3 regions of the Bacillus sp. AP8 genome follow, and region 2 is predicted to be linked to each of the others. Evidence: riboswitches for the same ligand, from Rfam matches in the RefSeq annotation. Region 2 holds a riboswitch; each other region holds the start of a gene.
What was found. A riboswitch is a leader RNA that binds a small molecule or an ion and turns the genes downstream of it on or off. The one in region 2 is predicted to bind S-adenosylmethionine.
Positions count from the first base shown of each region.

Region 1 (10,433 bases), on a different contig from region 2:
CAAAGAAGAAAAAACGCCAGCTACTACAAGTCCTAGCTCTACTGAAACAAGAGATGGAACATTAGAAGTACATTTTGTTGATGTTGGACAAGGGGCCGCTCAAGTTATCATTACACCTAATAAAAAGGTAATGGTCATTGATGGTGGCAATAACGATGATGAAGATCTGATGGTTACTTATTTATCACAATTAGGTATAAAAAATGTTGATATCCTAATTGGAACGCATCCAGATGCTGATCATATTGGAGGAATTGATGCGATTATCGATTCCTTTACTATCGGAAAAGTATATATGCCGAGAATTCAAAGTAGTACTCAAACATTCGAATCTGTATTGCAATCGATCCAAAATAAAGGATTGAAAATTTCTACAGCAAAAGCAGGAATGAATCTGGATCTTGATTCAGCTGTCCAAGCAAAAATGATTGCACCTATCGATCATTCAACGGAAACAAATGAAATGAGTGCTGTCGTTAGATTATCATATGGTGAACAGTCTTTTCTATTCACAGGTGATGCCGGAATTGAATCTGAACAAAAAATTATTGCTTCAGGTGAAACGGTAAAATCAACTGTTTTATTAGTGGGTCATCATGGGAGTAAATATTCTACGGGAGAATCATTCGTCCAAGAAGTTCAGCCTACCTATGGTGTGATACAAGTAGGCAAAAATAATTATGGTCATCCAGAAGATGAAATATTGTCAAGATTAGCAAGCCATCATGTCAATATATATCGAACAGATACGGATGGAACGATTGTTTTTAAGACGGATGGAACAACTATGAAAGTGAATAAGAATGCTTGGAAGTATACTGGAACAACACAATCAAAGGGAAATACAACAACGGAAGTACCAAAAAATAATACGAATGTTACTACACCGATTACAGCGACAGCAAGCATAGATCAGCCTAATCCTGGTCAGAACGCATCTGTAACAGTATCGGTTAGAGTGGTCGATACGAATGGTAAACCTGTATCTAACGCAAATGTTAATTTGAAATTACATTATAAATCTACTGAAACAGAATATAGTGGTATAACAAATGAGAATGGCATCGCCATGATTCAATTTAGGACGGGTCGTGCGGCTAAAGGTTATACTGTAAACGGTGATATTACTGTTTCAGCTAATGGACAAACAACAAGTGCAAGTACAGCATTTACACCACAATAGGGAAGTGATGTTTTATGAAAGGCATTGTAGATCGTTTTGAGGGTAAGTTTGTTGTCATTGAAATAAACGGAGTTACTGAAGATATTTTAAAAGACTTAGTAGCTGATAATGTTTATGAAGGCGATGTCGTAGAGCTTATCGATAATAAATGGGTGAAAAATGAGCTGGCTACAGAAGAAAGAAGAAAATCGATAAAATCACTGATGAATCAACTATGGGAAGATGGTTAAATAATAGCTTATTTGAATAAGCATAAATAGAGGTTGAAGAAAGACCCGAAAATGGTTTCTCTTTTAAGAGAACTTTTTCGGGTCTTTCTGTTTTAATTCAATGTTAACATAGGTCTGATTAAAGGGATTTTTCATAGTTCTAAAGAACATTACGAATGTATAGGTCATTTAATCAAATGCCTATCAGGCTGTTTGCTAAAAGAATGCTATTAAAGAAGTGCAATGGATAACATTAGCATAAAAAGGTCAATTGGAGCGTAAGCTTGAGTTTTCTACGGAAGCATCGGAACTGGTGACCTCATAGGGGCACTATTTGAAAGTATGTAAAAACAGTCATCTAGTTTCATTATAAATTTTTTAAATAGTGTAAGATTTTTTGTTTTAAAACGTCTACTTCATGAAATGGATTGGGGGTGAATTATGAATTCACGAGATGTCATAGAAACATGGTTTCGATTGTATGAAAAAGATATTTCTCGATATTTAGCTTATTATACAGGAGGAACAGATATAGAGGATTTCGTTCAAGAAACATTTCTAAAAGCTTTATACTCATTAGACCAGTATCGAGCTTCCTCACATCCTAAAACATGGCTTATATCAATTGCGAGGAATGTTGCCAGAGATAGCTTTAGAAGAAATAGTAAACAACACTTATTTTTAAATTTTTCTAGAAAACAAAAAGAAGATAGAAGCGATAGTATTGAAGACCAATTATTAATAGATGAAGAGCAAAGACATTTATATCGTACGATAGTTAAACTAAAGGATTCGTATCGTGATGTTATATATGTAAAGGGTATTTTGGAAATGAAGAGTAGTGAATGTGCGGAAATATTAGGGTGGAGTACGAATAAAGTAGATGTGACCTTTTTTCGAGCGCTGAAAAAATTAAAAAAATTATTGGAGGAAGGACCTTATGAAAAGTAATAAAAGGAATGATGAATTACTCAATAATTTAAAGCAGCTTCCTCATTTTCAGCTTACTGATACAAAAAGGGACCATATATTGCAATCTATTAATGAAAAAAGGAAGCCTATAAGGAAAAGTAAAAGGTCTAGACCATTTGCGATATGGGTGACATCTTGTACGATCGTTTTACTATTCGTTTTTTCTACTGTATTCATGGGAAACTATGTGAAGCAGATAAAGCCGAAAGAATCACCGAAAAAGGAATTAATTTCTTCTAAAGGTGTATATTTTGATTTATTAGACCATGATGGACGGCTAGTTTACCCACAGGGGGTATTAGGGATACCTAATAAAGTTGGTATTCTCTTTAATGGTCTTGAATGGGTAGCGGAGGATTCGAGAAATATTGCGAAGATGTTCGTTTATGTATGGGGGGATTCAAGTCAATTGGTAAATAAGCCACTCAATATCGTAGCAAAGAATAGTAAAACGCATGAAGAAGTAGAGATATTGCCATTCGGTGGTCTATCACTACAAGGTAGTTTGTACGGAGAGGATGCCCACCTTTTAACAAGTTTTCGTTCCATTCCATATGCAGGAGATTGGATTTTCTTTTTTACGATAGATAACAAACCATTTGCTAACTTTTCTATTACAGTAAAGGAGCCCTATCCAAAGTCTAATAAGAGTATTATTTATCGTTCTAAAGAGGATTTTGTAGTGAATGATAAGAGAGAAGTACAGATTGAGGTGCATGATCGCAAGTTAAAGAAAACTCTTCCTGTTACAATCCTTTCAAAAGAAACAGGTGAAAAGAAAACCTTATATTTTACAGCAACAGATAATATAGATGAGACGGATTTAGCAGAAACAAGATTTTATTCTGGTGAATTACAATTCCCACACAAGGGTAAATGGTCGATTATCATTCAAAATGAAAAGGTAGTAGTTCATGTAAAGTAAGAGTATTTTTGAAGTGCAAATGAAATGATATACAATACAAAAAGTGTGTTCATAAGGGCGTCTTAAAGATGTCTCATCACTACTTGGACGCTCTTTTTATATTGCTAAGGGGAAATATTCCCTAGTTCAGTAGAAAAGCTCCAGTCTATATATTTGTAGACTGGAGCTTGCGCTTTTTTACCTATTATTGAATTGGGCCACCAAGCTCTTTGATTTCTGCAGAAACATTGGCAAATTTCTTGAAATTTTCGCGGAATTTAGTAGCTAATTCTTTTGCTTTTGTTTCATATGCTGCTTGATCACTCCATGTTTTATATGGTTGTAGAACGTCGTCTGGTACACCAGGAACATGTTGTGGGATTTCTAAACCGAAAATAGCATCTTTTTCCGTTTCAACAGTTGTTAAATCCCCTTCAAGTGCAGCTTGAATCATTGCGCGAGTATACGCTAGTTTCATGCGGCTACCTACACCATATTCTCCACCAGTCCAGCCTGTATTTACTAGGAATACATTAGCGTTATGCTCGTCAATTTTTTGACCAAGCATTTCAGCATATACTGTTGCAGGTAATGGTAAGAATGGTGATCCAAAGCAAGTAGAGAATGTTGCTTCTGGAGAAGTGATACCACGTTCAGTACCAGCTAGTTTACTAGTATATCCACTTAAGAAGTGATACATTGCTTGTTCTTTTGATAGCTTACTAATTGGAGGTAATACTCCAAATGCATCGGCAGTTAAAAAGATAATTGTATTTGGATGTCCTGCAACACTTGGTACGACGATATTATTCATAACATCGATTGGATATGCAGCACGAGTGTTTTCTGTTAATGTTTTATCTGAATAATCAGCGATTCTAGTGTGCTCGTCAACCACAACATTTTCTAATACTGAGCCAAAGCGAATCGCATCAAATATTTGTGGTTCTTTTTCTCTAGAAAGATCAATACATTTAGCATAGCATCCACCTTCAACATTGAATACACCATTTGAAGACCAGCCATGCTCATCATCGCCAATTAATTTACGGTTTGGATCGGCAGACAATGTTGTTTTACCAGTTCCAGAAAGTCCAAAGAATAATGCAACATCTCCTTCTTTTCCGACGTTAGCAGAACAATGCATAGAAAGGATGTTATTTTCAGGAAGAAGGTAGTTCATGATAGAGAATATAGATTTTTTCATTTCTCCAGCATATTCTGTTCCACCGATTAATACTGTTTTATACTCAAAAGAAATAATAATGAACGTTTCTGATTTCGTTCCATCAATAGTAGGATCTGCTTTAAAATTCGGTGCTGAAATAACCGTGAATTGCGCATCGTGATCCACTAATTCATCTTTAGTAGGACGAATGAATAATTGGTGTGCAAAAAGATTATGCCATGCATATTCATTTACTACTTGAATGGGTAGACGTGATTTTTTATCAGCTCCTGCAAAACCATTAAAAACAAATACTTCTTCTTTTTCTTTTAAATAAGAAATAACTTTATTATAAAGCTTTAAAAATACTTCTTGAGAAATTGGTTGGTTATTAACCCAATCAATTTTATCTTTAGTAGATGCTTCTTCAACGATATATTTATCTTTAGGAGAACGTCCAGTATATTTTCCAGTCTCAGCTTTAACAGCACCAGTAGATGTAAGTACTCCTTCATTACGAGTTAATACTTTTTCAACTAATTGTGGAACAGAAAGCTGAACAGAGACATTATTTCCTTCTAAGAGTTCATGTAGCTCATTTGAAATCTCTACCGTATTCATATAAGAAATACCTTCCTTTATCATTAATGTAATTTTTTTCTTAATAGTATAACATATTAAATAGTATAACACATTTGATTTATTAATCTATACTAATTTATTGAAAAATCACAAACAGTTCAAAAAATGCACGTTTTCATTAATGAATGTGTATTATTAGATTTCTTCCATCTTAATTTAAGTATAAAATATAAATTCAAAGAAAGTATGTTAGAATTTTCACATTTCATAAAACTTTCTATTATTACATATTCCCCAAGGTTTTATAAGGGTGAAAAGTTGACAAATATTATAGTTGTGTTATTATGTGTAAACGAACGGATTCTCTTATCCTGAGCTGGTGGAGGGACAGACCCGATGAAGCCCAGCAACCTGCTATATGTAAAATAATCACATATTTGATTATTTTTGTAGCAAAGGTGCTCAACTGATGCAAGGCATTGGTCCTTGAACGATAAGAGCGAAAGGCTGATGTACGTAAACAAGTACCCTTTCCTCACATCAAGGAGAGGTTTTTTTTATGGACAAAAAATCCTCTGAAAAACCTAAAGAAAGTTCCTGTGTCTAGGAAAATGAATTCCGTCAACAAAAGAGGGAAAAATGAATAGTATAACTATTCGAGAAAGCCTCTACCAAATTTGAGGAGGGTAATTTGATGTCTAAGAAACGTCGACTTTTTACTTCAGAGTCAGTAACTGAAGGACATCCAGATAAGATTTGTGACCAAATATCAGATTCCATTCTGGATGAAATACTAAAAAAAGATGCAAATGCACGAGTAGCTTGTGAAACATCTGTTACAACAGGACTTGTGTTAGTTGCTGGAGAAATAACAACATCTACTTATGTAGATATTCCTAAGATTGTAAGAGAAACAATTAAAGGAATTGGCTATACTAGAGCAAAATATGGTTTTGACGCTGAAACTTGTGCAGTGTTAACTTCTATAGATGAACAATCTGCTGATATCGCTGCAGGTGTTGATAAAGCGTTAGAAGCAAGAGAAGGACAAATGACAGAAGAAGAAATTGAAGCCATTGGTGCAGGAGACCAAGGATTAATGTTTGGTTTTGCGTGTAATGAAACAAAAGAACTTATGCCTTTACCTATTTCATTAGCGCATAAATTAGCACGTCGTTTAACGGAAGTTCGTAAAAATGGAACTCTTGGCTACTTACGTCCAGATGGTAAAACACAGGTTACAATTGAATATGATGAAAATAATCAGCCAGTTAGAGTTGATACAATTGTTATTTCTACTCAACATGACCCAGAAATAACTCTTGAACAAATTCAAAAAGATTTGAAAGAGCTTGTTATTAATCAAGTAGTTCCAGCAGAATTAATTGATGAGAACACGAAATACTTTATTAATCCTACTGGCCGTTTTGTTATTGGTGGTCCTCAAGGTGATGCTGGATTAACAGGTCGTAAAATAATTGTAGATACGTATGGCGGTTATGCACGTCATGGTGGTGGAGCATTCTCTGGTAAGGATCCAACAAAAGTAGATAGATCTGCAGCTTATGCCGCGCGTTATGTTGCTAAAAATATCGTTGCTGCTGGATTGGCAGATAAAGCAGAAGTTCAATTAGCATATGCTATTGGCGTTGCTAAACCTGTTTCCATTGCAGTAGATACTTTTGGTACTGGTAAGGTTGATGAAGATGTATTAGTAGATGTAGTAAGTAATCATTTTGACCTTCGTCCTGCAGGAATTATTAAAATGTTAGATCTACGTAAACCAATATATAAAGGTACAGCAGCATACGGTCATTTTGGTCGTACAGATATTGACCTTCCTTGGGAACGTACAGATAAAGCAGAAGAGTTGAAAGCAGCAGCTCTAAAAGCATAATAAAAAAGAGAGCATTTAGTTATGAATGCTCTCTTTTTGTATTTCATTCGTATATATAAATGGAACAATAACGTATTTTCTAGATCTAGTGCCTACCATGCTAAAGAGTAACCTTCTAACAGACTTGTTTTACTTTTGGTTGCTCCTTAAATAAGTTCCTTACTTTTTTTGTAGAGATTTATAGTATTGTCCTTTTTCTACATATTGACGTCTTATTCTTTGCATATCGGCAATGTCTGCTTCATTTAATTCTCGTACGACTTTTGCAGGTCTCCCGAAAGCTAAAGTATTAGGAGGAATGACTTTTCCTTGAGGTACTAGGCTTCCAGCACCGATGAATGCTCCTTCGCCAATTACTGCTTCATCTAAAATAGTAGAACCCATTCCGACTAAAGCGCCCTCTTTGACAATACAGCTATGGAGGATAACGCTATGTCCAATTGTTACGTCATCTTCAATAATTAATGGGTTATTGGGACTTTGATGAAGTACAGAATTATCTTGAACACTCACTCTTTTTCCAATAATTGTAGGAGCAACGTCTCCTCTAATAACGGTGTTAAACCATATATTTGATTTCTCGCCAATCTTTACATCACCAGTTACAACAGCATAGTCAGCAATAAAAACGCTTTCATCTATCTCTGGTTTTTTTTCATGAAATGGATAAACTAACATTACATACACTCCCCATGTGAAATTGACCTTTTTAAAGAATTCTATATAATAGTTTAAACGGAAAGGTACTTGATGTACAATTTCTTTTATTTAATGAATAGATTGATTTAAAATGTAAATAGACTATTTTGTAAATAATGTGATATTTTCTATACGTTAAAAGTGAGTATAATAAAGGAAATAAATATCCAAATGCGATTTAAAGAAGATATCAAACGTATTGAGTGTTTCATTAAAAAGAAAAAAGTTTTGGACCTAGAAGACTGTCTAGCTCCAGCATGATTAGCCCTTCATGGTTATAAGCCATTTTGTTTAGGAGATTGCTAAATAGCTTCGATAACGATTTGTCTTTTTCTGTAGGGGCTGACCAAGTCGCTTAGGCGCTTGTGCTTTTCTTGCTGTAAGAAATAACAGTAATGATCTTTTTTAGGAGGGTACATCATGTATAAATGGGAAGCCGAAGGGGATGCAAAGGCAGTTATAGTCATAGTTCATGGAGCTATGGAACATCAAGGGAGATATAGATGGTTAATTGAAATGTGGCGTTCTGAAGGCTACCATGTCATTATGGGGGATTTGCCTGGACAAGGATTAACGACTAGAGCTAGAAGAGGACATATTAACTCTTTTGAAGAATATTTAATAGAAGTGAAGGATTGGATTCAAGAAGCCTATCAGTATCATTTGCCAATCTTTTTACTTGGACATAGTATGGGTGGGTTGATAGCAGTTCGTTTGTTACAAGAAGCGGAAGTTAATATCGCGGGAATAATTTTGTCTTCACCTTGCTTAGGTGTTCTCATGTCACCGCCAAAAGGAGTACAAGCCGCATCTGCTTTATTAAATATTGCTTATCCTAAATTTAAGGCCACTACAGGTATTACCATTGATATGGTAACAAGAGATCCTGAAATACGGGAATCGAGCATGAATGATTCCTTGTATATTACGAAAGTATCTGTTCGCTGGTATCATGAATTGCTAGTAAATATTAAAGAAGCATTTGAAAATATACCGGAATTGGGTGATGTTCCAGTTTTATTAATGCAAGCTGGAGAAGACAAGATAGTAGATAAGATTGCCGTAAAAGAATGGTTCAATTATTTATTGGTTAGTGAAAAACAATACAAAGAATGGCATGGTTTATATCATGAAATATTTAGTGAGCCAGAGAAAGAAGAAGTATTTTATTACGCTGAGTCTTTTGTGAAAAATCGACTTAGAAATCTGGGTTATGTAGTATAAAAGAGGAGGAATTGGATTTGGGAATTCCAACTACACCATTAAAATTGATGAACAAAGTCTATAAAGATGTTTTTCCAGTAGTGCAAAAAGAACTTCACTTTTGGAAAAGTGAAGCGATGCGTATTCCAGATCCAGAACTACGAAAACAAGCTCTTGATAGTATAGAAAATAAAGATTTCCATTGTGAGGGAGGAGCCATTCTCTCTCTACTCGCTGAAGATAAAAAAAATGACGCTATTACTTTTATTGTCGCATATCAAACCATCAGTGATTATTTAGATAATTTATGTGACCGAAGTACGTCATTAGATGATAAGGATTTTGCAGCTCTTCATGAAGCGATGATTCATTCATTGAAAAGGGAGAGTGAAAAAACCAATTATTATCGTTTACGTAAAGAACAAGATGATGGAGGTTATTTACATAAACTTGTCAGTACATGTCAGTCTTTTTTGAGAAAGCTAGATCATTATGATAAAATTGCTTCCAATCTATTGGAACTTTGTCAATACTATTCTGATCTACAAGTGCATAAGCATGTCCAAAAAAGTGAGCGTGTAGAGCGTCTTCAGAAATGGTTTTCCGTTTATGAAGATCAACTTCCTGAAATGTCTTGGTATGAGTTTTCCGCGTGTTCAGGATCTACGTTAGGAATATTTTGTCTTATATCCTATGCGCTGAGAGATGATTTTAAAGTAGAACATGCAGAGCAAATAAGAAATGGATATTTTCCATATATACAAGGTTTACATATATTACTTGATTATTTCATTGATCAGCAAGAAGATCTCGATGGAGGAGATTTAAACTTCTGCTTTTATTATGGAAATAATCAAGAACTCTTTTCAAGAATGTCTCATTTTATTTCAAAAGCAGAGGAATACTTAGATCGACTTCCTCATAAACAATTTCATAAGCTCATTCACAGAGGGTTATTAGGGTTATATTTATCAGATGAAAAAGTTGAGGAGCTAAAGGAAACGAAAGTATTAGCGAAAAAAATGGTTAAACTAGGTGGAAAACAATCTCGCTTTTTTTATGTGAATGCTAAGATTTATCGTAGAATAAAAAAAATAATTCCAGAGAAGTTTGTTACTGCATTATCTAGATAACCGAAATATACTTATATAAAAATATTAAAGGACTTTGTATTTAACATAAAATTCAAAGTCCTTTAGTGTTTTTTATGAAAACGAAACTTTCATTGTAAGTAGAAAGATAAAGTATATAATTAAATATATAGATATAATATATTGGTTGAAGTGCATTGTTCAAATACAAACGATGATGCATTTTTGTGAAGAAGAGAACAGATCCCCTTCATCACAAATACGCTTCAAAACATTTGATGGTCGGTTGCTCACATGTGAAGTCTGGGCTTCTATGATTGATTATTATGGTGAAAAAGCCATGCTAGGTTTTGTTCATGATATCACAGAAATAAAAAAGGCTGAACAGCAGCAAAAAGAGCCAAATAAATTGTTATTAAACCTTTCTCAATTAGATGGGCTAACTAATATTCCTAATAGACGTTATTTTAATGATATATTAGATCGAGAATGGAAAGCTGCTATTACAGTTCAAAGTAATCTTTC
Region 1 is NZ_CAPG01000080.1:1,746-12,178, reverse strand. Features, by position in the region: gene BN349_RS24365 (MBL fold metallo-hydrolase) at 1-1,183, shown strand, start outside; gene BN349_RS19215 (DUF3006 domain-containing protein) at 1,198-1,413, shown strand; gene BN349_RS19210 (RNA polymerase sigma factor) at 1,834-2,343, shown strand; gene BN349_RS19205 (hypothetical protein) at 2,333-3,289, shown strand; gene pckA (phosphoenolpyruvate carboxykinase (ATP)) at 3,474-5,057, opposite strand; SAM riboswitch class I at 5,382-5,518, shown strand; gene metK (methionine adenosyltransferase) at 5,713-6,915, shown strand; gene BN349_RS19190 (gamma carbonic anhydrase) at 7,075-7,593, opposite strand; gene BN349_RS19185 (alpha/beta hydrolase) at 8,035-8,838, shown strand; gene BN349_RS19180 (tetraprenyl-beta-curcumene synthase family protein) at 8,856-9,950, shown strand; partial or broken gene BN349_RS26455 (sensor domain-containing diguanylate cyclase) at 10,123-10,433, shown strand, end outside.
Region 1: another riboswitch for S-adenosylmethionine. It lies ahead of metK (methionine adenosyltransferase); the one in region 2 lies ahead of BN349_RS08240 (trans-sulfuration enzyme family protein).

Region 2 (10,433 bases):
GGGAAATACTAGTGGGTCAAAAATGATATCTTTTGGATTAACACCATATTTATTAACCAGCAAATCATAGGAGCGTTTTGCTATGCGTAATTTATCTTCTGCTTTAACTGCCATTCCTTTTTCGTCTATTGTACCAACAACTAATGCACCACCATACTGATGAATAAGTGTTGAAACACTTTTAAATTTCTCTTCACCATCTTCTAGATTGACTGAATTAATAACTGCCTTTCCTTGTGAATGCTTAAGAGCCATTTCTATAACCTTATCATCAGTAGAGTCAATTACGAGTGGTACTTTAACTTTCTTGACTACCTCTGAAACAAACTCTTTCATGTTACCTAGCTCATCATCATCAGGATCTGCTAAACATATATCAATAACATGTGCACCTTTTTTTACTTGGGCACGAGCTATTTCTGATGCTTGTTCAAACTTCTTATCACGAATGAGTTCTTTAAATTTTCTTGAACCAATTACGTTTGTACGCTCACCAACAAAGAGTGGTCTCATACTATCATCATATAGTAGAGAATCTGTTCCCGAAACTGCATGATTATGTGTTTCACTTGAAATAACACGTGGCGCTATGTCCTTTACCGCCTCTACCATTGCAGAAATATGTGCTGGTGTCGTTCCACAGCAGCCACCAATAATATTAATCCACCCTTTTTCAGCAAATTGCTTTACTTTGCTTGCTAATGAAGATGGTGATTCGTGATAATGCCCTTCTTCATCAGGTAAACCCGCATTCGGATAACAACTAATTCCTGTATTTGCTAATTGAGAAAGAGTACGAACATGATCTGTCATAAATTCAGGACCAGTTGCACAATTCAAACCTACTGCAATAGGCTCCATATAGTCACACGAAAAATAAAAAGCATCAATTGGCTGACCAGCTAAAGTCGTTCCCATAGGCTCAATCGTACCGGAAATAATAATAGGGAGCTTTTTATCTTTTTTCGAAAAAGCCTCTTGTATACCCGTATAGGCTGCTTTCACATTCAACATATCTTGGCAAGTTTCCACAATTAATACATCACAGCCACCATCGATCAAGCCCTCTACTTGCTCACAATAAGAAGCTTTTAGCAAATCAAAAGTTGTACCACCTGTTAAAGATAGCGTTTTGGTAGTAGGTCCCATCGAACCGCCTACAAAGCGTGGCTTTTCAGGAGTTGAAAATTTTTCACAGGCTGCTTTTGCAAGCTCTGCGGAAGCTTTGTTTATTTCATAAGCTTTAGAACCTATATTGTATTCATCCAATACTAGACGAGTAGCACCGAAAGTATTTGTTTCAATAATGTCAGCACCCGCTAGTAGATAATCTTCATGAATTTTACTGATCGTCTCAGGAGATGTCAGTGATAAATATTCATTACATCCTTCATATTCTTCGCCTCCAAAATCAGAAGCTGTTAAATTGGCATTTTGGATCATCGTACCCATTGCCCCGTCAAGAACAAGAATTCGTTCCTTCATTATATTCGTTAAAGAATGATTATTCATAGACCGACACTTCCTCTTTCTGCTTCGCATCAATTGTTCGAATAAATTGTGTTAGCTCTGCTGTCATGTTATATCGTAAAAATGGTGTTATTAAATATATTCCATTAAATCTTTCCATTGCCGCTTCAACTAATTCTTTCGCAATGGCAATCCCTTCTAATTCAGCTTGTACGCGATCATCTCCAACTTTGGCCATTGCCTGTAACACCGACTCAGGTAAAGTGATTCCAGGGACTTCATGATGGATAAATTCTGCATTACGATAACTTGTTAAAGGCATAATTCCTAAGAAAATCGGCGTAGATAAATGTTTTGTCGCTTGGTATATCTCTTCTACTTGATGAACCGAATAGATGGGTTGAGTTAAAAAAGAATCGGCTCCACAGGAGATTTTCTTTTCCATACGCGCAACAGCCTTATGAAGGTACTTAACATTAGGATTAAAAGCAGCAGCAACTTTGAAATTCGTTTTTTGCCCTAATGACTTTCCACTATAAGAAACACCTTGATTATATTGTTTAATTAAACTAATTAAATCCATAGAAGATACATCATACACAGATGTTGCTCCCGGAAAATCTCCAACCTTTGATGGATCACCTGTAATCACAAGAATTTCATCCATACCTAAAGTATGCAGACCCATTAAATGCGATTGTAAGCCTATTAAATTATGATCGCGGCAAGTTAAATGTATCAATGGATTAATTCCATGTTGCTGCAATTTAGATCCTAATGCCATATTGCTAATTCGAGGTGAAGCTAATGAATTATCAGCCATCGTTATGGTATCGGCTCCAGCATCCATTAATGCTTTCGCACCCTCCATATACTTTGAGGTATTCAATACCTTTGGCGGATCTAATTCTACTAAAATAGTACGTTGTTTTCTTGCTTTTTCATATAACGCTTCTGATTCTCCTTGCACACTAGTTTGAATCACTTCAACCTTTCTTGGAGTAATCCTCTTTTCTGTAATTGGCTCTAAACCTTTTAAAGCTTTCTTAACTTCTTCAATATGCTTTGGCGTGGTGCCGCAACATCCTCCAATAACCCTTACCCCTTGTTCACGTAAGAGTAATGAACTTTTTCCGAAATATTCAGGATTTTCTTCGTACTTCAACTTCCCATCTAAATATTCTGGGAGGCTTGCATTCGGATATGCAGACAGTACTGCTTTTTTAAAAAGAGGTACTTGTTCAAACGAACGAATGGTATGATATGGACCAAGACGACAATTAACACCGACAACATCTGCTCCAAGTTCTTCTAATCTTTCTAGCGCATCACTCAAATGCATTCCATTTTGTAAATAACCAATTTCATGTAGAGATACATTCGCAATAATTGGTAAAGTCGTTTCTTGTCTGGCAATTTTCAGAACGGACTCCATTTCCTCAAAATCATAATAGGTCTCCAAAATAATACCATCTGGATTTTCTAATAATAAGCTGAATAATTGCTCTCGAAAATTTCTTTTTATTTCATCTATCGAAATGTCCGATTTGCGAAGACTTCTCGTCGCGCCAATTGTCCCAAAAACAAAACAATCCTCATTTGCCGCACTTCTAGCTATTTTCATTCCTTCTCTATTAATTACGGAAACCTGATCTTCTAATCCGAATCTTTTTAACTTATAATGATTCGCTCCATAAGTATTCGATTGGATAATTTCCGAACCGGCAATGACGTACGCTTGATGAACACTTTTAATTAAGCCTGGATTCGTTATGTTTAATTCTTCAAAACATTGATCTACACCAGTAGCATAAAGAAGTGTACCCATCGCACCTTCACCGATCAAAATTCTTTTTTGTATTTCATCACGAAAATTCATGACGTACTCACCTCAATATCATTTTTCTGGTAGTTTCTACGTTGAAAAATAGTCATCCATTAAACTAAACTATTTTTTCGACTTTGCTGTAGAGCTTGTTTTAAATCTAAAAGTAAATCATCTACATGTTCAATACCTACAGAAAGTCGTAGTAAGCGATCATTCACACCCATTTTATCTCTCATTTCTTTCGGGATATCAGCATGTGTTTGCGTATATGGATACGTAATTAATGATTCCACTCCACCTAAGCTTTCTGCATAACTAATGATTTTCAAATTTTTCAAAATGGCTGCTACTACCGAAATATCTTCCACTTCGAATGAAAGCATTGCTCCATGTCCATTACTTTGCTTTTCATTAATCGCTTTCTGAGGATGAGATTGAAGTCCTGGATAGTACACTTTTGTGATCAGGTCTTGTTCTTCGAGCCAGCTAGCAATTTGATATGCATTTTTTTGCTGTTGTTCCATACGAATTGCCAATGTTTTTATACCTCTTAGTAGAAGCCAAGAATCTTGAGGTCCAAGAATAGCACCTGCTCCATTTTGCAACTTTAACATTTTTTCACTAAGTTCAGGAGTTGCGGTTACTACTAAACCAGCGATTACATCATTATGTCCACCTATATACTTCGATGCACTATGAATAACAATGTCAGCACCAAACTGGATTGGCTTTTGTAAATATGGTGATAAAAATGTGTTATCTACGATTGTTAATAAGTGGCGCTCTTTTGCTATTTGACAAACTGCTTGTAAATCTGTCACCTTCATTAATGGGTTAGAAGGTGTTTCTATAAATAATGCAGCAGTGTTTGGCTTTATTGCTTCAATTATACTTTCCGTACAGGAAGTATCTGCGTATGTAGCTGATATTCCAAAGTTCTTAAAAATTTCTTCTAAAACACGGTATGTTCCTCCGTATAAATCATCTGAGATGACGATATGATCTCCAGCTTTAAATAGGAATAAAATCGTTGAAATCGCCGACATTCCAGATGAAAAAGCAAACCCTGCGTCACCTTCTTCTAAAATGGCAATTGCTTCTTCGAGTGCTCTTCTTGTAGGATTAGCTGTTCTAGCATAATCATATCCTGTGCTTTTACCCAGCTCAGGATGTTCAAAAGTAGTACATTGATAGATGGGTGTACTAATGGCTCCTGTCGATGGATCTCTTTTTACTCCTGATTGAACTAGCTTAGTAATAAAATTCATATTTCATCCTCCATTTTATCAACAATTCATTTTTTTAATATGTAATGATCATTAAAGAGATTTATAATCTCACCAATGATTTTCAATCAACTTCTTGATGGTGTATGTTCTTGGTGGATGACTCTATTTTCAGGTAATGCATCTACAATTTAACTGCATTGATTTTATCATTTGGCATATTTTCGTTCTTTTTTAATATAAGTTCTAAATCATTTGCAATCCTAAGGTTAGTGCCAAGTAGATATACTCATTTCTCGCATTTGCTGCATCAAAATTCCTTACTTCATATCAAAAGTAACGTCTAACCATGCCTTTGATATAAAAATCATTTTCAATATAAACAAAAAGCGCTCTTCCACTATGAAAGAGCGCCCTTATATACTTATATTGACTTCTCTCTCATCGACTAGAATATATTTCTACTGGCATTGGCACCGTTCATTATATGATGGTTGCCGAGGCTTCACAGGACCAGTCCCTCCACCTCTCTAGATAAGAGTATGATATGTAGTTAATTGTTAATATTTTGTTTTTTTATCATAAGGAGTATTTTCAGATTTGTCAATATATTTTAACAATAATTTATGTAATACACTATTTTCGCTAACTTTGTTGCCTATTAAGATGGAGGAAAAATAGGCTATGCTACTCTCTCGGATGCTTGATTTCCACAGGGCGGTCAATCTTCATACAACAGTCTCGTACCTTACGCTTCAATTGACCTTTTTTATCCACTACTTTTATTCACCAAACTTATTGAAAATCCACAATCTTTTAGCAAACTGTCCTGTACTAAAATGCAAATTAGTTAGTATACCTACCTAATATTTGGTATATTGGAGAAAGCGAAAAATTCAAGGAAAAGAGGAGACTACTCGATGTGGCAAGAATTCAAAAAATTTATTGATCGTGGTAATGTGTTAGATTTAGCAGTTGGGGTTGTTGTCGGAACGGCATTTGGAAAGATCATCACTTCTTTCGTAGAGGATGTATTAATGCCTCCTATCGGCTTATTAATCGGAAAAGTTGACTTTACAGACTTATATATTAATCTATCTGGTAAAGATTATCCTTCTCTCGCTGCTGCAAAATCAGCTGGAGCGGCTACCATTAACTATGGATTATTCTTAAACAATGTCATTAACTTTTTAATTATTTCTTTTTGTATCTTTATCGTTATTAGACAGATAAATAAATTCACGAAAAAGAAAGAACAACCAGCTCCTACTACAAAAAAATGCCCAGCTTGTTTGTCAGAAATAGCTATTGAAGCAACACGTTGTCCTGCTTGTACAAGCTTTCTAGATGAAGAAAAAGCCGTATCAAACTAAGAATGTTTGAATGATTTTGTACAATCTTACATATGATGAAATAAGTTATTACTAAACTAAGAAAAGAGCCGTATCCATAGCTCTTTTCTTAGTTTCTATTCTTTTTCCTCAGCAATTGTTTTTAACTTTTCCAACTCTTCTTCCATCATTATTTTTGATGTCCATCCCAACAACTTCACCATTAGTTTATAATACCAGTTTTTAGGGACAATATATGTTTCTAGCATTAACCGTGTTACTATTTGATTATCCTTTTCATATGCCTCTAATAGGTACCTAGTTGTCATTACCCCTTGATCTGTATTGCCTTGAACAGCTGTACTATAAGGAAAATCATACTCAAGCAAAACAGCTTCAGTCGTAATTATTTTTTTATTGAACTTCGAAACTGTTTTATATTTCGTTCCTGGTTTACATTCCAGTTTATCTTGTTCGGATTCATATATATTCTCAACAAAAATCTGACTCCACACTTTAATTTTGTCATCATCTGATAGAAATGAAAAAACCTTCTCGATTGGAGCTTCAATACTTTCTTTAATCTTATATACTAATACTTCTTCCATGATTACTAATATCTCCTATTCCTAACACTTTTGGAACTAAGCTCTGTTCAAATACATTCAAACTGTTAAGAAACACATGCTTATCGTAGTAGTCTTACTCTTTTCACTCACTGTATTTGAAACAAAACCAAGAAAAACTAAGCAATCATTATAGCATGTTAAAAATAGATAGATAAGAGTAATAGTAACCATATATTTCAACTTATTCTTCGACGAAATTCATAATAATTGAGTGCAATACTACAAATACAAACAACAAATCCACCAGCAGCAAATCCCGCTAAAACATCACTAGGATAATGTACTCCTAAATAGATTCGGCTTATACCAATCAAAATAATTAAAATAGCAAACAGAATTCCAATAATAATATCTACCATTTTACTTTTAGAAATTTTAGCCAAAATAACTGCTAATGATATATAAAAAATCATCGCACTCATACTATGTCCGCTAGGAAAGCTATAACCATTTTCTTCTATCAAACGATAAAATACAGGTCTTTCTCTTTCAAAGAATCCTTTAAGTAAAAGATTCAAAACTAAACCCGCTATGGATGATAATATGATATATACAGCATATCTCTTCTTGAAAAAAAACAAAATAATACTGCTAATTGAGACCGCTAAAACCAAGCCTAGTTGACCACCGAAAAACGTGATTATTTTCATCACTGATGTTAATTGTTCAGAAATTCGACTTTGAATAAATTTAATAATCGAATAATCAAAGTTTTTTAACTCATTTATGTGAAGTCGATAGACCATAAATGCAAATACCACCGAAAATAGGACTAATAAACTTGCCATCGCTATAATATAGCGAGCATTTTTCTCCCTTGTATTCTCTTGAAGATATTTATTCATACTAAGTTCTCCTTAACATTTTTTCATCATGCTATCTCTCTTTATTTTTAGCTATACACCATGTATAACATACAGTTTGTAGTTGTCTAACAGAATGTAGACAAAAAATAGGATGTCTCCCAAAATTTGCACCTTTGAGTGACATCCTTTTTAACATCTTGTTGTTTCAAATAGAATAATGAAAAAATATTTCTCTTAGTGTAGATGTTCCGCTAGAAACGCATGGACATCTTCTTGCATTTGCTTATATGCCGCAACTTCAGTTGGGAAATCTACTTTGCTGATTATTTGAAATGAAGCTTCATTCGTAATCTCAAGGACTATCTCATATTCAAAGGTAGCATTACCAATTAGGTCAATAGAGTAATGATCATTATTATTATGTGCTATACATTTAACCTTTCCACCTGGATTATAAACCGTTATTTCTTGATTAAATGCATTTTTGTTTTGGATGCATGTAACTAACGTAGAAGCGCTCATCGCTGTTCCACAGGCATTCGTGAAGCCTACACCTCGTTCAAAAGTTCTAACAAAAATACTGCCCTCTTGAATAAGGTTAACAAAGCTTACATTAACACCGTCAGGGAAAATTGGATTTTCGCTATTAACATAAGTCGAAATTTCTTCTTGCACATTACTTTGCATAATGTGTTGATCTACAATTGAAATTAAATGTGGATTAGGCACCGCAACAGCTGTAAAAGTAAGATTAGCTGATAATAGGAGTACATGTTGGTTCATAAAAGTGTCTTCATCTATGTTCATTGGTAAATCTGACACTTGGAAAGAAACAGGAGAAATTTCAACTTTATAAGTTGGAATATTTGTATAGATTTCTTCCGTTTTTTCAACTGCTAATACTGCTTTCATTGTTTCAATTTGCAATTGTTTTTTATTTAAAAGTTCACTTGCATATCGAGCAATACAGCGTAAACCATTCCCGCACATTGATGCTTCTGAACCATCTGCATTAAAAACTCTCATTTTGCCATCTGCTATTTCGCTTTTCTGAAAGAATAGAATCCCATCTGCTCCAACACCTTGTTCTCTATTACACAAAGTTACGGTAAGTTTTGCTCTTTCATCATCCGTTAATGGAATAGGATTTGAATACTCATCTAATATTAAAAAGTCATTCCCTGAACCATGGCATTTAATAAATTTCAGCTCCATAATAATCCTCCGTTTTTTTATGTATGTTCATTTCAAATCTTTTTGTACATTTAACATTAATAATAACAAACAATAAAAAGAGTTACACAGACATAATATGATGAATTTACATATTCGTCACGTACTTTTTTGAAATAATAACTGATTTACACTCTCTTGAAAATGAAAAATATTTTTCTTATCTTTCATTGTCTAACCATATGAACAACATGACGATGTTTTTTCAAGCTACACACATCTATCTAAAAGTGTAAAATAGTAAAAATCCGTGTAGGAATATACACCCTACACGGATTGATAACTCATATTATTTATGATCTTCGTAACCATTCACAATAACATCTAATTTTCCTGTTGTCGGATGAATAACTAGTCCGTGTACAGGTACATCAGCAGGCATTAAAGGATGATTGCGAACAACACCTACACTGCTCTTAACACTTTCATTTACATCATCAAAACCTTCTAACCAATCTTGAATATGTAATCCAGAGTTTTCAATAATTGATAGTGTTTCTGGCTTAACGTCTCGTAGCTCCATTTTTTCTTTAAAGCGATCTACAGAAACAGCAGACATGCCACAATCATGATGACCAATAATAAATACTTCATCAGCATTTAATTCATAAATAGCCACCAAAATACTACGCATAACACTACCAAACGGGTGAGAAACGATCGCACCTGCTGTTTTGACGATTTTAACATCACCATTTTTAAGATTCATAGCTTTTGGAAGTAATTCCACGAGCCTTGTATCCATACAGCTTATGACTACCATTCGTTTATCAGGAAATTTATCCGTCTGAAAAACTTCATATTCCTTTTTTCCTACAAATTCTTCATTATAAGCTAGGATTTCATCTAGTGCTTTCATTTTTATTCACCAACCTTATTTTTTCCAAATAATTATAACAAATCTGAATCATTAGTTGTTGTAATTTGTCTTATTTTGTTCAATTTTTTCTATGATTGAGTAAACGAGCACATATTCCATAGATACATAATTTGTCTTCATTCGTTGATACGCTTGTAAAAGAAAGGATTGGCGTATTTAATTCTTTAAACTTTTCCCCCCATTCTAAATTCATCCAGCCCTTTTGAAAAGAAACCAAATTTCGATTATCAATTGATGATATAGTGAAAGACTGCAAGAAGCCACTTATATTAATATTCATTCGAACACAACCATCTGCATTGATAACTTCTCCATTAAAACGAAAAAACGACTTTTTCCAATTCTCTTTATAGTGAGCAATAAGCTCTTCCGACTCATTAAAAATAGACATGCTGTTTTGCATAAACGAGCTTAGTTTATAAGTAGCTAATGTGCGTTGGTTTTGATCTTTTAATACATATGTATGAGGTAGTATAGCAGATAAACTATTTGGGATTAGCCAATGATACCATTCACTATGATAATCACATATTTCACCAACTAATTTCCCCTTTGGTGTAAATAACAAAACCCTTAATGTCGGTGCTGGCATGAATGTCATTAGTATGTTTTCTTCTTCTAACAAATTAGATTTGCTAGTATCTAATTCATCAGGTAAACTCTCGAATCTTCTTGTATAAACAACATAATTGGCAAAATACAAACAGCTTAATAGCATAAACGGTGTAGTCGAAACCCATATTTCTCTTTTAGTAAGAAAGAAAAGCGCAAAAAAGAACACTCCTCCACTAATAAGCAAGGAAAATAGTGAAATATTCAAATAGACATTTGCCGTCTTTTTATAGTAATGCTTTATATTCATACACTCACCTTATTATTAGACTCCCGTTAATGAATACTATTGATATCGATAAAAACGTAAATACACATTGTATTTCCATTGAAACAAAAAAACTGACTTATATTAAAACACTACAAAGCATTTTCATCGTTGTGTTTTAAATAAGTCAGTTTACTTTCATATTAAAAT
Region 2 is NZ_CAPG01000034.1:35,783-46,215, forward strand. Features, by position in the region: gene metH (methionine synthase) at 1-1,512, opposite strand, end outside; gene BN349_RS08235 (bifunctional homocysteine S-methyltransferase/methylenetetrahydrofolate reductase) at 1,505-3,349, opposite strand; gene BN349_RS08240 (trans-sulfuration enzyme family protein) at 3,409-4,566, opposite strand; SAM riboswitch class I at 4,963-5,065, opposite strand; gene mscL (large-conductance mechanosensitive channel protein MscL) at 5,445-5,897, shown strand; gene BN349_RS08250 (SRPBCC family protein) at 5,993-6,463, opposite strand; gene BN349_RS08255 (phosphatase PAP2 family protein) at 6,661-7,329, opposite strand; gene dapF (diaminopimelate epimerase) at 7,525-8,505, opposite strand; gene BN349_RS08265 (beta-class carbonic anhydrase) at 8,813-9,382, opposite strand; gene BN349_RS08270 (hypothetical protein) at 9,462-10,265, opposite strand.

Region 3 (10,433 bases), on a different contig from region 2:
CATTTCTCGTATATGCTGGATTACGTAAAAAGAATGAATTTTTTGCAATCGGAACAGCTGCATTTTTCGGTACGATAACAAATACAGGTTTAGTATTAGTTATGGCAGTTCTTCGAAACTATTTAACGGCAAGTGTGGCATGGGGGATTGCGCTAACAAATGGTATTCCTGAAGCGATTGTTGCAGTTATCATTACAATGGCTGTTGTGTTAGCATGGAAGCAACTAGGAAAAACAAAAAAATCTAAAATTTCTGATGATCTAGATGTGTAGAAAAGAGCTGATTACATGAGTAAAGGGCAAATAATTGATGTACCAGGAATTAAAGTTGGAAATGTAGAGGATTTAGAGGCATTAACAGGCTGTACAGTTGTTTTAGTTGAAGAAGGCGCTACAGCGGGAGTGGATGTACGTGGTTCGGCTCCAGGTACAAGAGAGACGGATTTATTAAACCCTATTAATCTAGTAGAAAAAGTTCATGCCATAGTTTTGAGTGGAGGCAGTGCATTCGGTTTAGATGCTGCATCAGGCGTCATGCAATATTTGGAGGAAAAAGAAATAGGGCTAGATGTTGGAGTGGCAAAAGTGCCGATTGTCCCATCAGCAGTCCTTTTTGATTTGTCGCATGGAAATCATAAGGTTAGACCAGATAAAAAGATGGGTTATGCTGCAGCCTCAACAGCAAGTCGAAATCCTTTTCAAGTTGGAAATAGTGGTGCAGGATGTGGAGCTACAGTTGGAAAATTATTAGGGTTTCAAAATTGTATGAAGGGCGGATTAGGAACTGCGTCTATTACATTAAGTGATGGAGTCGTAGTTGGTGCATTAGTTGCGGTTAATTCAGTAGGGGATGTGCGTGATCCTACATCAGGAGAAATATTAGCAGGTACTTTTGACCCTAATACTCGAACGATTTTAGATAGTATTAATATGCTAGAAGGAATTCAACCTGACGCTATGAAACCAGGTACAAACACAACAATCGGTATTATTGGAGTGAATGCAGATTTAACGAAAGCAGAGGCAACAAAGATTTCACAAATGGCGCATGATGGCTATGCAAGAACGATTTATCCAGCACACACTATGTTTGATGGAGATACGATCTTTACATTAGCAACTGGAACTCAGAAGGTTTCAATTGATGTTATTGGTTCTCTAGCAGCAAAAGTAATGGAGATGGCGATAATAAATGCCATCACATCAGCTGAGAGTATAGCGAATATACCTTCTTATAAAGAATGTAATCAATTATAACTTAATATTGTTTCTTCTTCATAAGTATAAGAATAATATACTCATTGACCTTCCATTTATCAAAATGATATGGAAGGTTTTTTTATGCTTAGAAAAGATTTGTATAAAATACATATCTTCCTAACACAATAAACCAAAAAACGTAAGGAGTAATGTGATGAAAAGGATTCGTAATATGAGCATAATGATTATGGCATTTATATTGTGTCTTTATGGTTCTCCAACATACTCAGCTCTTGATGCTAAGGAAGAAGCCTATTACACTCAATATAAAACGATATTACAAAATATGAAGAAAGGAATGGAAAGTGCTCCTACTACAGGGGACGCTACACTTGATTTCTTATATGAAATGATCCCTCATCATGAGGCAGCCGTTTTAATGTCGAAGAATATATTGAAGTATGGGAGTAATGAACAAGTAAAACAAATAGCTGGTAATATCATTAAAGAACAGATTAAGGGAATCAGAGAAATGAAAATGCTTTTAAACCAACTGAAAAGCAAACCAATAGTGGATAAGAAAAAAGAAGCAAAGTACTTACAAGGATATAAAAAAGCTTATGTAAAAATGATTCATTCTATGGAAAAAGCTTTACCAACAGGAAATATTGATAAGGATTTTTTGGAAGAAATGATTCCTCATCATGAAGGTGCAATAATGATGGCACGCAATATTTTAAAATACACGAAAAATGCGGAATTAAAAGCAATTGCAGAAAATATCACGATATCTCAACAGAAGCAACTTATTGAGATGAAGCAACTTTTGAAAACATTATCATAATAGACATAAAAAAAGATGTTATCGAAAAGAAAAGTTTTTCGATAACATCTTTTTTATGAGAATTACAAGATGAGCATAGGTTTCTGTTCCAAGATGATCGCCACTTTGCGAGGAGTGTCCATAAGCCTCCTTGAACTTAGTACATTCCAAAGGATTAGTACCCCTAAATCTATAATCATCCATAGAACTCATTTTATAAACCATCTTTTAAAGAAAATTGTCAACAGAAAAGATGAATAACCCCATATTAAGAATAAAAGCACACTTTAGAGAAAAAATACCTTTATTGATGAATTTTAAAAAGTCTTTGAGAGGTTACAACATGAATATTGGAGGTTATTATGAGATATCTTATTTCAATCATTGGATTGGCTGTTGTATTTGGACTTGCTTTAATCGTAAGCAAAAACAAAAAGGAAATTAAGTATAAGTATATTGTTATTATGCTTGTAGTTCAGCTTTTATTAGCCATGTTACTTTTAAATACTCGCTTTGGTTTTGTTGTTATTAAAGGTATTGCAACAATCTTTGATCATTTATTAGAGTATGCCAAAGCTGGAATAGCGTTTGTATTTGGCGGGATGGCAAACAATGGAGAATCTCCTTTTTTCCTTGATGTTTTACTTCCAATTGTATTTATTTCAGTTTTAATTGGAATTCTACAATATTTCAAGATTCTTCCTTTTATCATGAAGTGGGTTGGATGGGTTTTGAGCAAGGTGAACGGTATGGGAAAACTAGAATCTTATAATGCCGTTGCTTCAGCGATGGTAGGACAATCTGAAGTTTTTATTACTGTTAAGAAACAATTAGACAAATTAACTCCTCAACGTTTGTATACATTATGTGCTTCAGCAATGTCGACTGTATCTATGTCGATTGTTGGTGCCTATATGACAATGATTGATCCCAAATATGTTGTTACGGCTATTGTATTGAACCTTTTTGGAGGTTTTATCATCGCTTCTGTTATTAATCCATATAAAGTGAATCCTGAGGAAGATCTTTTGGTTATTGAGGAAGAGAAGCAGTCTTTTTTTCAAATGCTAGGAGAATATATAATGGATGGCTTCAAAGTGGCTGTTATTGTTGGAGCGATGTTAATTGGTTTTGTCGCCTTAATGACTTTTATTAATGCTATTTTTGATATGGCAATAGGGATATCATTCCAAGATATTCTAGGATATATCTTTGCACCAATTGCCTTTTTAATGGGAATTCCATGGTCTGAAGCAGTAGCTGCTGGTGGTATTATGGCAACTAAACTTGTTACAAATGAATTTGTTGCAATGATAAGTTTAGGTGAAATTGCAGCTAGTTTTAGTAATCGATCATTAGGAATTATTTCTGTTTTTCTAGTTTCATTCGCGAATTTTTCTTCAATTGGTATTATTGCAGGGGCGGTTAAAGGGTTGAATGAAAAACAAGGGAATGTTGTAGCTCGCTTTGGATTAAAACTCTTATACGGTGCAACTTTGGTAAGTTTATTATCAGGAATTGTTGTTGGGTTAGTTATATAAAAAAGCCTGTTTAACTTTTGATTGATACTCATTTGAATTTAGTGAATGTGTCAAGATATCGATGGCATTCTTGACCAAATTAACACTCTTCGGACGAGTAAAAAATCGAGAAACATTCATGTATAAATAGATTGGAACATATGAAGGAAGGCTTGGATTATGGCTTATGTAGGTATATTACTCTCTGGAGCTACGTTGTTTCTAAATAGTTTTATGCTTTCAGGAAAAGCAGACACTAAAAGTGTAGCTATTTTTAATTTATTTGTAGGAATATTACAAGTGATCATTCCCTTTTATTTAATCATTATTTCTGATCAAAGTAATTGGACGATATATGGATATGCAGCTACGTTCTTGTTTGGATTGACGTTTCTTTATGTGAGCTTTACTTTTTATAAGGGAATGGATGGAAGTGGTTTAGGTTGGTTTTCGCTATGGGTTTCCATTATAGCTATCATGTATGCCATTATTTCAGTTTATCATTTTCATGATTATGTGAATAGTTTAACGTGGTTTATGTAGGCATTTCTTTGGTACTTGTTTTACGTATTAAATATTTTAAAAAAACCAGTAGAACAATATGTAAGTAAAGTCGCGTTCGTACAATCATGGGTTACATTAACTTTACCTGCTATTTTATATTTAATAGGTGTTTGGCAAGATCAGTTTATTCAAAGACTATGGCTAATCATTTTACTTGCTTCTATCATCTATTTTATAAAAGAGGCAAATGATATTAAAGATATATTAATCAGATTTGATAAATAGAAAAAATGATGGGAAGAAATAATGATTAACATTAATGTGGAATATTATTTTAAGGTTGCATTACAAAATATTTTAATCTGAATTATCAAAAAATATTGACTTTTAAAAAAATCGCTTGTACAGTAGTATCAAATCCTATCATTTTTGAAGGAAGAAAATCGAAATATATTGAATAAGTAACTTTCTTATCAAGAGAGGAGGAGGGACTGGCCCTTTGAATCCTCAGCAACAGACTTTTTAAGTACTGTGCTAATTCCAGAAGCAACTATGCTTGAAGATAAGAAGAGTCGATAACTCTGATGCCAAAACCTCTTCTTAACAATGGAAGAGGTTTTTTATATTGACGTTATCGAGATTGTTTTTATGAACTCGATGAAGTTAAATTACAATATTTTGAGGTGATTAATATGTCAAATGAAGTATTACAAGCAATCCAACTACTAAAAGAAAAGAAATGGGTCGATTTAACGCATACCTTCGGACCAGAATCTCCACATTTTTCGGCATTCGATGCTGCACAGTTTCAAACATTATTTACTCATGACGATGGATTTTTGGCACAAAGTTTTAAGTTTGCAGGACAATATGGCACACACATCGATGCCCCAATTCATTTTGTTCGCGGGCAAAGATTCCTAGATGAAATTGATTTAAAGGAATTGATCCTACCTTTAATTGTTATTGATAAATCAAAAGAGGCAGCTGAGAATAACGACTATGTTTTAACGGTTGAAGATATTCTTCAATTCGAAGAAGTCAATGGAAGAATTAGTGACGGAAGTTTTGTCGCCTTACGAACAGATTGGAGTAAGCGTTGGCCAGATGAAAAAGCTTTTAATAATAAGGATGAAGAAGGGAATAATCATGCTCCTGGTTGGTCAGTTGAAGCATTAAAGTTTTTATTCGAAGAGAGACAGATTAAAGCTATTGGACATGAAACATTTGATACAGATGCAAGTGTTGATTTTCAAAAAAATGGAGTACTATTAGCCGAGTATTATGTACTTGATCAAGATACATATCAAATTGAATTATTAAAGAATTTGGATCAATTACCACCAAAAGGTGCTGTTATTGTGAATATTGTTCCAAAGCCTGAAAAAGCATCTGGTTTTCCTGTAAGATCTTTCGCTATCCTACCTTAATTATGGATACATATGCTTTCCATAAAAGAGGAATGATAATAGTGATGAACGTTAGAGAAAAAGAAAGAATTCTTTATCAAAACAGTCAAATAGAAAGAGAGTTAGTGAAGTTTTATCATATTCGTAATTGATTGAATATGGATAGAATGATAATTTATAAATTTAGAAGGCATCACAAAAGCTGATTGATAGTTTTTATGATGCCTTTTATATTTTTATGACGAAGTAGTTATAAGTAGGGGAATGCTTGGTAAATCGAAAATAACAAATGTCAGTATTGTAGTTTGCTTTTGTAATACATTAATCCTGATTTTTAGCAAGAATTGATTGAGTGGTTCCATGAGACTCATTCGGAAGAATTGAGAGTGACAAGGCCGCAAAATGGGGAACGAGCAAGGAAGCTTGGCATTCGGCGGCAGTAAGTGAACAGAATGGATTCTTTTAACACTGTGATATTGAAAACAGCTTTACATTAAAAAAGTTTTTATTATTTTTATTAGGGTAATATTTGAGAATATAACATTTAAGAGCTATAGTAGATGTGATAATTATTTTGAAAATTCATCTTTGTAAATGGATGGAGGTACTGAACTTGAAAGATATTATTTTGATTCTTTTATTACAACTTATTTATGTACCTTGTTTTACGTTGCGTACGATATTTTTAGTGAAAAATCTGACCATTCCAGCATCAATATTAGGTTTTATGGAAGCTTTAATATACGTATTTGGACTTTCAATTGTTTTTAATGGTAACCAAAGCTTTGCGGGGTTGCTTGTGTATGCACTTGGATTTGGAATGGGTATTTTAATAGGTACAAAGATTGAACAAAAATTAGCCATTGGCTATACGACTTTCAATGTGAATCTACCTCAAAAAAATGAAGAACTGATTCAAGACCTTCGGCAGGCTGGTTATGGTGTGACTGTCTTTAAGGGTGAAGGAATGACAAGTGTTCGATATAAATTAGAAATACTAACAAAAAGAAATTTAGAAGCAGATTTAATTAAAATAATAGAAGAGTATGAACCAAATGCATTTGTAATCTCATATGAACCAAGAAGATTTATTGGTGGTTATATATTGAAAAATATGAAAAAAAGAAAAATGAAATAACTTTGAAAATGTTATACGAATGCTAAATATATAGTGAACAGCTTATTGAATTAGATTTGCAGGAGGTTCTTTAGAAGAATTTCGTAACTAATGGAGGAGCTCATCATGATTAGTAGTATCTTAACGATTTCAAGTGTACATCTAACGATAGAATCATATAAATGGCTAAATAATCAAATACCATTATCAGATAAAGGGGAGAAAGACGTAAGCGTATACAAAAAGGCGCAAGATGGTTGGTTTATTCCAGTGGATGATAAAGTATTTAGTGAGAGAATTAAAAGTAGTACTTCGATACCTTTAGAATTCTGTGATGTTTATCAGTATGCACTGAAGAATAACTGTAGTTGGATATTAATAGATCGTAATGAAGATATAATTGAAGATTTACCAAAATATCAAGATTAAATGAGAATGGCTGCTCAGCAAATGGAGCAGCCTTTTTTTTATTTTGTAAAAAAAGGTAATTGTATAAGCTTTTAGAATGATTTTTTGCTATTTTAAGGCAATAACTGAAAAATATTCAAGAATATCTGTTTGGGAAAATTTGAATAGGGTATAAGTGGAATCATTAGCCTTCGAATTTCAAATGTAAATACTGATGTAAAGAACATTTGTAAAATCGATTGATCATTTTTTTATAGGAGGAAAAGGGATGCTGAAATTTGAAAATGTTTCAAAAGTATACGGCGGCGGAAAGAGAGCGGTCGATCATATTAGTTTTGATATTAAAAAAGGGGAATTCATTGTTTTTATTGGACCAAGTGGCTGTGGTAAAACAACAACGATGAAAATGATAAATCGATTAATTAAGCCGACAGAAGGAAAGATATTAATAAATGGACAAGATGTTATGAAAAAAGATGTTGTTGAATTGAGACGTTCGATTGGCTATGTCATTCAACAAATTGGTCTTTTCCCTCATATGACTATTCGTGAAAATATAGCTTTAGTTCCAAAGCTATTAAAGTGGCCCGAAACTGAAAGAAGTGCTCGAGCTGAAGAATTATTACAGTTAGTCAATATGCCACCTGAATATCTTAATCGTTACCCATTTGAGTTAAGTGGTGGACAACAGCAGCGTATAGGAGTTCTTAGAGCTTTAGCAGTGGAACCACCATTAATTCTAATGGATGAGCCCTTTGGAGCACTAGACCCTATTACGAGGGATTCATTACAACAAGAATTTAAACATTTACAAAGGAAGTTAGGTAAGACCATTATTTTTGTTACCCATGATATTGATGAAGCACTAAAATTAGCAGACCGAATTTTCATCTTGCGAAATGGACAAATTGTACAACAAGGCACTCCAAATGAAATATTATTGAATCCAGCAAATGAATTTGTTGAAGACTTTATTGGAAAGGAACGTTTAACTCAAGCAAGACAAAATATCCAAACAGTTGGACAAATTATGTTACATGATCCTGTTACTATCCAAAAAAATGCACTACTATCAGATGCGATTAGATTAATGAGAAAGCGTAGAGTCGATTCATTATTAGTGATTGATAGTAAGAATAGTTTAGTAGGTTATTTAAATGTTGAATTGATAGAGCGTGAACGCAATATGGAAAAAGTAGTGTTTGAAGTAATGGAAACCAATATTCATTTAGCTTACGAGGATACACTATTACGCGATGCTACTCGCGAAATATCTATACATAATCTAAAGTATTTACCAGTTGTCGATAGTGAAAATCATCTTATAGGCATTTTAACAAAAACGAATCTAGTTGATGCCATCTATGAGTCTATTTGGGGTAATGAAGAACTCCAAGAAAGCATCATAGAGTAGGGGGGAGATGATATGGATACTATTGTAGATTTTTTTTCAGTATATGGTTCACAACTTATCGTTAAATCTGGTGAGCATTTATTTATTTCCTTTGCTGCTTTGCTTCTAGGAATACTTGTTGCGGTTCCATTAGGGGTTTGGCTAGCTAACAAAGATAAGATAGCTGGAGTTATTATTGGAATAGCTAGTATTGTCCAAACTTTTCCGAGTTTAGCTATTCTGGCGTTTTTTATACCATTACTAGGTATCGGGAAATTTCCAGCAATTGTCGCGCTATTTTGCTATTCTGTCTTACCTATTTTACGAAATACATATATCGGAGTAAAAGGTGTTAATAAAGATTTATTAGAAGCAGCACGAGGAATGGGAATGAACCAAAGAGAACGAGTTTTTCATGTGCAATTACCTCTATCCATTCCTGTTATTATGGCGGGTATTCGAGTTTCTGGCGTGTATTTAATTGGATGGGCTACGCTAGCTTCTTTTATCGGTGGTGGTGGCCTCGGAGATTTTATCTTTGATGGTTTAAATTTATTTAGAACAGATTTGGTACTCGGTGGGGCTATACCGGTTACGATTCTAGCCCTCGCATTAGATTTAATTCTTACTCGCTTTGAAAATAAAGTTACACCAAAAGGGATTAGGAAACAAAGGGAAATGGCGTAAGACGAGGAGAGAATGGACTATGATTAGTAAAATGAAGAAATGGATTTTTATGATTGGATCAATTGTAATCGTATCAGGCTGTTCATTACCAGGACTTGGAGGGGGGAGTGATGACACGATTAAAGTAGCGACTGTCACGACAACTGAAACGGCTATATTAGGGAATATTATTAAATTAATGATAGAAAAAAATACAGATTTGCACGTGGAATTAGTGGAAAACTTAGGATCTTCTGTCGTTCAGCATCAAGCTTTAACAGATGGACAGGTTGATATAACAGCTGCAAGGTATACAGGAACAGATCTAGCGGGTGCTCTTGGCATGGAACCTGTTAAAGATCCAGATAAAGCTCTTGCAATCGTACAAAAAGAATTTAAAGAACGTTTTCAGCAGAAATGGTATGATTCTTATGGTTTTGCCAATACATATGCGTTAACGGTTACACAAGAATTAGCAAAAAAAGAAAATTTGAAAACAGTCTCTGACTTAGAAAATATTTCTAACCAATTAAAATTAGGAGTAGATAATTCTTGGTTGAATCGTAAGGGTGATGGTTATCCTGGGTTTGTGCAGGACTATGGATTTGAATTTGAAAAAGCCTTCCCTATGCAATTAGGTCTCGTTTATCAAGCGGTTAAAAATGGAAAAATGGATGTGGTATTGGCGTATAGTACGGATGGACGATTAAAAGCATTTAATTTAAAAACTTTGAAAGACGATAAACAATTTTTCCCACCATACGATTGTTCACCAGTAATTCGTGAAGATGTATTGAAGAAGCATCCAGAATTAGATGATATTCTACAATCGTTAGTTGGAAAAATAGATAATGAGATGATAACGGAATTAAATTATCAAGCGGATGTTAAGAAAAAAGAGCCAGCTACCGTAGCGAAAGAATTTTTGGAGAAACATCATTATTTTGAATGAACAATTAGAAATGGGGATTTAATATGGATACAATAAAAGAATTGTTTGTTTACTATATTCAAAATTCCGAATATGTATTTGGACAATTTATTAGGCATTTATTGATGTCGATTTATGGTGTGCTTTTTGCTGCACTCGTCGGAATTCCAGTAGGAATACTGATTGCTAGATATAAAAAATTGAGTAATTGGGTGTTGTCGTTTACAAACATTATTCAAACGATACCCGCTTTAGCCATGTTGGCTGTATTAATGCTAGTGATGGGGCTAGGAGCAAATACTGTTATTATGAGTTTGTTTCTTTATTCTTTATTGCCCATTATTAAGAATACATATATCGGTATAAAAGGAGTAGATAAATCCATTTTAGATTCAGGTACGGCAATGGGAATGACAAGATTTCAATTACTATACATGGTTCAATTACCACTGTCTATTTCAGT
Region 3 is NZ_CAPG01000012.1:65,537-75,969, forward strand. Features, by position in the region: gene BN349_RS02345 (ECF transporter S component) at 1-272, shown strand, start outside; gene BN349_RS02350 (P1 family peptidase) at 288-1,256, shown strand; gene BN349_RS23110 (DUF305 domain-containing protein) at 1,414-2,043, shown strand; gene BN349_RS02365 (NupC/NupG family nucleoside CNT transporter) at 2,385-3,563, shown strand; partial or broken gene BN349_RS23115 (AmiS/UreI family transporter) at 3,723-4,331, shown strand; SAM riboswitch class I at 4,514-4,615, shown strand; gene BN349_RS02375 (cyclase family protein) at 4,739-5,476, shown strand; gene BN349_RS02380 (DUF2179 domain-containing protein) at 6,069-6,593, shown strand; gene BN349_RS02385 (DUF5983 family protein) at 6,699-7,001, shown strand; gene BN349_RS02390 (ABC transporter ATP-binding protein) at 7,249-8,394, shown strand; gene BN349_RS02395 (ABC transporter permease) at 8,407-9,060, shown strand; gene BN349_RS02400 (osmoprotectant ABC transporter substrate-binding protein) at 9,080-9,991, shown strand; gene BN349_RS02405 (ABC transporter permease) at 10,015-10,433, shown strand, end outside.
Region 3: another riboswitch for S-adenosylmethionine. It lies ahead of BN349_RS02375 (cyclase family protein); the one in region 2 lies ahead of BN349_RS08240 (trans-sulfuration enzyme family protein).